Regions from separate parts of the Microbacterium panaciterrae genome, predicted to be linked through region 1. Evidence: predicted binding sites of a transcription regulator. Region 1 holds the regulator's gene; each other region holds the start of a gene.
What was found. The regulator HrcA, encoded in region 1, represses chaperone genes, less so after heat shock. The targets are predictions, from matches to a motif close to TTNGCACTCGNNNNNNNCGAGTGCNAA.
Positions count from the first base shown of each region.

Region 2: the regulator HrcA is predicted to act here: its motif matches at 1,210-1,236, upstream of groES (co-chaperone GroES).
Region 3: the regulator HrcA is predicted to act here: its motif matches at 921-947, upstream of groL (chaperonin GroEL).

Region 1 is NZ_BAABGP010000011.1:19,982-22,180, forward strand. It holds gene dnaJ (molecular chaperone DnaJ) at 1-839, opposite strand, end outside; gene hrcA (heat-inducible transcriptional repressor HrcA) at 890-1,924, opposite strand; gene hemW (radical SAM family heme chaperone HemW) at 1,995-2,199, opposite strand, start outside.
Region 2 is NZ_BAABGP010000014.1:158,583-160,781, reverse strand. It holds gene rarD (EamA family transporter RarD) at 1-655, opposite strand, end outside; gene groES (co-chaperone GroES) at 835-1,131, opposite strand; gene ABD882_RS10840 (hypothetical protein) at 1,267-2,163, opposite strand.
Region 3 is NZ_BAABGP010000016.1:47,921-50,119, forward strand. It holds gene ABD882_RS11605 (DUF3263 domain-containing protein) at 1-200, shown strand, start outside; gene ABD882_RS11610 (LytR C-terminal domain-containing protein) at 279-866, shown strand; gene groL (chaperonin GroEL) at 985-2,199, shown strand, end outside.

The sequences.
Region 1 (2,199 bases):
GAGTCGATGCTCGTCGTGGTGCCGAGGATCGCGTCGCTCATCGCCACCTCGAGCGTCGCCAGCAGGTCATCGCCGTCGCGGCTGAAGCGCGCGTGCGGCGCGACCGACACCTCGACGTACAGGTCGCCGTTCGGGCCGCCGGCGCGGCCGACCTCGCCGGAGCCCGGCAGCTGCAGGCGCAGCCCGGTCTCCACGCCGGCCGGGATGTCCAGGCCGACCGTGCGACGCGAGCGCACCCGTCCCTGACCGTTGCAGGTCTGGCACGGGAACGGGATCGTGGTGCCGAACCCCTCGCACGTTCCGCACGGCGCGGTGGTGACGACGTTGCCGAGGAGACTCCGCACCTGCTGCTGGATGTGCCCGGATCCGCCGCAGATGTCGCAGGTGACCGGCGAGGTGCCCACCTGGCAGCAGGAGCCCTGACACGTCTCGCACAGCACGGCCGTGTCGACCTCGATGTCGCGGTGCACACCGAACACGACGTCGCCGAGCTCGAGGCTGACACGCACGAGGGCATCCTGCCCGCGCTCACGACGCGATCGCGGGCGGGCCGCGCGCGCGCCTCCGCCACCGAAGAACGTCTCGAAGATGTCACCGAAGCCGCCGAACCCTCCGAAGCCGGCATTGCCGTTCTGATCGCCGCCCATGTCGTAGCGACGGCGCGAGTCCGCGTCGCTCAGCACGTCGTAGGCGTGCGTGACCGACTTGAACCGCTCTGCGGCCTCCTCGCTGGGGTTCACGTCCGGGTGCAGCTGCCGTGCGAGCCGCCGGTACGCCTTCTTGATCTCATCCTCGCTCGCATCGCGCGAGACGCCGAGAACCTCGTAGTGGTCCGTCACCATCGCCTTTCCGGGCCGCCCTGCGGCAGCGCGTGTGTTCGTGCGGCCGCTCAGCGGCCGGTCTCGTCCTCTTCGAGCAGCTGCGACAGGTAGCGGGCCACGGCCCGCGCCGCCGCGAGATTGCTCGGGTAGTCCATCCGGGTCGGGCCCATCACGCCGACGCGTGCGGTCCCGGAGTGCGTGATGTAGTCGCTCGCCACGATCGACGCCTCGCCGAGGCCGAACGCGGCGTTCTCCGTGCCGATGCTGGCGGCGAGTCCGTGCTCGTCGACCCGCATCTCGCTCATCAGCCGCAGCAGCGTCACCTGCTCCTCGATCGCCTCCAGGAGCGGATGGATGCTGCCGCGGAAGTCGTGCTCGCGGCGGGCCAGCGTCGCCGCCCCCGCCATCACCAGTCGCTCCTGCCGGAACTCGGCGAGCTCCTCGGCGACGGCCCGCAGCAGGGCGGCCTGCGCGGCGCCGATCCGCGGATCCGACAGGCTCTCCCCCGCCGCGGCGACCTGCTCCGCGCCACGGCGCACCGACCGCCCGGTGATCAGCGAGGTGAGCGTCGCGCGCAGCACCCCGATCTCGCTCTCATCGAGCTCGACCGGGAGCGGAACGATCCGCTGGGAGACGCCGCCCGCATCCGTGACGAGCACGACGAGCAGCCGGCTCGGCGCGAGCGCCACCAGTTCGATGTGCGTGACATGCGCCCGGGCGAAGGACGGATACTGCGCGAGCGCGACCTGCCCGGTGAGCCGGGTGAGCACGCGGACGGTGCGCACCATGAGGTCGTCGAGATCCGCGGGGTCTGCCAGGAACGCCGAGATCGCGGTGCGCTGCGCGGTAGAAAGCGGGCGGACCTGTGCGAGGTGGTCGACGAAGACGCGGTAGCCCTTGTCCGTGGGCACACGACCCGAGGATGTGTGCGGGGCCGCGATGAGCTCCTCATCCTCGAGCAGCGCCATGTCGTTGCGGATCGTGGCGGCCGAGACACCGAAGGCGTGCCGATCCACGATCGACTTGCTGCCGACCGGCTCGTTCGTCTGGACGAAGTCCTCGACGATGGCACGGAGCACTTCGAGTCCGCGTTCTGAGACCATCGCTCCTCCTCACCGCTGGCACTCGTGGGTCTTGAGTGCCAATCCTATCGTGTCGTGCTCCGCGACGGGCTCAGTCCGTGAGCGCGCGCACCACGGCGTCGGCGAGCAGGCGCCCGCGCAGCGTCAGCACGAGCGTGCCGCGCAGCGCGGCCGCGGGATCGACGAGGCCGTCGGCGATGAGTCCGGCGACGCGCGTCCGAGCATCCGGCGCGAGCCCGGTGAGCGGCAGGCCCTCGGCCATCCGGGAGCGCAGCAGGATCCGCTCCAGCTCTACC
Region 2 (2,199 bases), on a different contig from region 1:
TCGCATGCAGCGCGCCGTTCTGGCCCATCGTGAGACCGGTCGTCAGGCCGACCACGACGAGCTGCACGGCGGCGATCGGCAGCAGCCAGAACGATTCCAGGGTGAGGCCGCTGATCGCGTCGACCGAAGGGCCGATCTTCTTCTTGACGAGGCCGTAGATGCCGAACGAGGCCGTCAGCGACAGCGCGATCCAGGGGAACCCGCCGTGCGCGAAAACGATCACGAGCACGGCGACCGTGGCGATCCCGATCGCGACCCACTGCAGCCGGCGCAGCTTCTCGTGCAGCACGAACACGCCGAGCAGCATCGTCCCGATCGGGTTGATGAAGTAGCCCAGGCTGGTCTCGACGATCTGGCCGTCGAGCGTGGCGAGGACGAACACCTGCCAGTTGATGTAGATCAGCACGCCGGCCAGGGCCGTCAGCGCGAGCAGCCGCGGCTGGTGGATGATCACGAGCAGCGGCTTCCAGCCGCGCGTGATCGCGAGCAGGATCAGGCAGAACACGAACGAGAGCGCGACCCGCCAGGCGACGAGTTCCCACGGTCCGGTCGGGCTGAGCAGCAGGAAGTACAGCGGCAGCACGCCCCACAGCAGGTAGGCGCCGATCGCGGAGGCGACGCCGACCGTCTGGGCGCTGCGCGGGGTGGAGTTCACCGGTCCACCCTATGGCCGGGCGGGGACATAGGATCGCGGCCCCCGATACCTCACCGTCGTCCCCGTCAGCGCATCCCCTGGGCTCCGCTGGCGGGGACGACTCGTATATGAGGGGCGGGGACGACGAAGGGTCCGGATGCGCGAGGCATCCGGACCCTTCGTGCGAAAGTGCTGCGAGGTCAGCGCACGACCACGGCGAGCACGTCGCGGGCGGAGAGCACGAGGAACTCGTCTGCACCGAACTTCACCTCGGTGCCGCCGTACTTGCTGTACAGCACGCGGTCGCCGACGGCGACGTCGAGCGGCACGCGGTTGCCGTTGTCGTCGATGCGGCCGGGGCCCACGGCCACGACCTCGCCCTCCTGGGGCTTCTCCTTGGCAGTGTCAGGGATGACCAGGCCACTCGCGGTGGTCTGCTCGGCCTCGACCTGCTTGATGACGATGCGGTCCTCGAGCGGCTTGATGGAAACCGACACGGTCTACCTCTTTCTCGACGGTTCAAGTCTGGTTAGCACCCTCAGCCCGAGAGTGCTAACAACAGTCTAGGCACAACGCTGGCACTCATGCAATGCGAGTGCCAGCCGAGGGTGTCGGTGCGGGAACGGATCGCGTCAGCGCAGACGCTCCCCCTTTGTGCCGGGGTGCGCGGCGCGGATCGCCCGGATGCGCTCCCGGTACGTCGGGCTGGTGATCGCGGGGGCACCGGCGGCGCGGATCACCACACCGGTCTTCGGATCCACCAGATCGGCTCCGGTGCGGACGTCCACGATGCTCCCTGACCGCGTCTTCGACACCGCGGTGATGTACCCATGCCGATACTCGGTGCCACGTCGCGCGAGACCCCACACCGCGCAGACCCCTGCCGCGAGCAGGCACAGCGCACCAGCTGCGAAGACGCTGGCCCCGAGGACGCCGCGGATCCCGTTGAGACCCAGGATCGAGCCGCACAGGCACAGCACCAGGAAACCGGCCAGCGGAAACACGGTCACGCGGGAGACCCCCTGCGCCGTGGGCCCGGGAAGGATCCGCCGGGTCGTATCCGGGCTCCAGGGTGCGACGACGCGACTCGGATCCGGCACACCGTCCGGGCTCGAAGCCGGCGCGATGACACCGTGCTCCCGCGCCCAACGGTCGAAGCGACTCGCGCTGCGCAGCTGCCTGCCGAGCTCGTAAGCGATGATCCCCGGAACCTGCGGCTGCAGGACGCGCCACGCCGCCCCCTCCATCCGCAGGCGGCTGCTGCTCGCAAGCGCGGCGCAGAAGACGACGCCCAAGAACGCGAAGGCGCCGAGGAACACCAGAAGCAGAACCATGCCGATGTCCACTCCCGAACGGCGGCTCGCGGCCCCGACTATGATCGCGATGAACGCGACATAGATCGCCACACCGACCGGCAGCAGGCACCACGCCCACACGATCAGCTTCCCGCGCTGGCGCCGCAGTTTCGCCGCCTCGGGGCCGATCCGGCGCACCCATTCGTCCTGTTCCACCGCCGTGGTCGTGCTCACGTGCCCTCCGTCCGCGTCGGGCAGAGCCGCGACGTC
Region 3 (2,199 bases), on a different contig from region 1:
CCGGGCACTCGAGTGCCAAGGAGGAGGCGATCCGCGCCGAGCTGCAGCTGACGCCGGCCCGGTACTACCAGCTGCTGGACCGCGTGATCGACACGGAGCAGGCGCTGGTGCAGGATCCTCTGCTGGTGCGTCGTCTGCGCCGCATCCGGGACGACGCAGCGCGTCGACGCGACGATCGCACCGCCGCGTCGGCGGGTTGAGGGCGCCCATCCGCGCGGCGCCCACCCGCGCCCGTCGTGTGCGGGGATCCTCAGGGCTCGTCCGGATAACATCGGGGAATGCCTGAATCCGCGCGCGACCGATTCGACGTGATCCCGCATGCCCAGGGACGCGTCGGCGCCCACCGTGCCGAGAACCCCGGCATGCACGGCTGGTTCGTGCTGCTCTGGGCCGCGGTGGCGACCGTGGTGCTCATCGCGGTGGGCATCTTCGCGGCGATGGTCGCCATGGACAAGATCAGCTTCGGCTCGGCGCCGGCTCCCAGCATCAGCCCGACCGCCACGCCGACCAAGCCCGCGCTGGACACGTCCTACGCGGTGTTCGTGCTGAACGGGACCACAGCGACAGGGTTCGCGACCGCGACCCGCGACACCATCGTGAACGCCGGTTTCCCCGGCACCGCGGTGGCGGCCGCCGACGCCGACAAGCAGGACATCGCCGTCACGACGGTCTACTACCAGACCCCGGCGGACAAGGCGGGCGCAGAGGCGCTCGCGGCGCTGATCGGGGCGACGAACACCGCCCAGAGCGACGTGTACGCGAACGACGTCGTGCAGGGGCAGAAGCAGCTCACGGTGGTGCTCGGCCTGGATCTCGCGAAGAACGCGCCGACGCCGGCGGACACGTCGGGCGGCTCGGGAGGCTGACCCGCGCGCCGCGGCGGCGGCTTGCACTCTCAGGGGTCGAGTGCCAGACTGGCTTTAGCACTCGGCTGATCTGAGTGCTAACCCCCATTGTCTACGTCCAGGAGGGACGACAGTACTCATGGCAAAGATCATCGCTTTCGATGAGGAGGCCCGCCGCGGCCTCGAGCGCGGCCTGAACATCCTGGCCGACGCGGTCAAGGTGACCCTCGGCCCGCGCGGCCGCAACGTCGTGCTCGAGAAGAAGTGGGGCGCGCCCACGATCACGAACGACGGCGTCTCCATCGCCAAGGAGATCGAACTCGACGACCCGTACGAGAAGATCGGCGCGGAGCTCGTCAAGGAGGTCGCCAAGAAGACCGACGACGTCGCCGGAGACGGCACCACCACAGCCACCGTGCTCGCCCAGGCGCTCGTCCGCGAGGGCCTGCGCAACGTGGCCGCCGGTGCCGACCCGATCAGCCTGAAGAAGGGCATCGAGAAGGCCGTCGCCGCCATCACGGCCGAGCTGCTCGCCTCCGCCAAGGAGATCGAGTCCAAGGAGCAGATCGCCGCCACCGCGTCGATCTCGGCCGCGGACCCGGAGATCGGCGCGCTCATCGCCGAGGCCATCGACAAGGTCGGCAAGGAAGGCGTCGTCACCGTCGAGGAGTCGCAGACGTTCGGCACCGAGCTCGAGCTCACCGAAGGCATGCGCTTCGACAAGGGCTACCTGAACCCCTACTTCGTCACGGACCCGGAGCGCCAGGAGGCGGTCTTCGAGGACGCGTACATCCTCATCGCGAACCAGAAGATCTCGAACATCAAGGATCTGCTGCCGATCGTCGACAAGGTGATCCAGGACGGCAAGGAGCTCGTCATCATCGCCGAGGACGTCGAGGGCGAAGCCCTCGCGACGCTGGTGCTGAACAAGATCCGCGGCATCTTCAAGTCCGTCGCCGTCAAGGCTCCGGGCTTCGGCGACCGCCGCAAGGCGCAGCTGCAGGACATCGCGATCCTCACCGGCGGCACCGTGGTCACCGAGGAGGTCGGTCTCAAGCTCGAGAACGCGACCCTCGACCTGCTGGGCCGTGCGCGCAAGGTCATCGTCACCAAGGACGAGACCACGATCATCGAGGGTGCCGGCGACGCCGAGCAGCTCGCCGGTCGTGTCACGCAGATCCGTCGCGAGATCGAGAACACCGACAGCGACTACGACCGCGAGAAGCTGCAGGAGCGCCTCGCCAAGCTCGCCGGCGGCGTGGCCGTCATCAAGGCGGGCGCGGCCACCGAGGTCGAACTCAAGGAGCGCAAGCACCGCATCGAGGACGCCGTCCGCAACGCGAAGGCTGCCGTC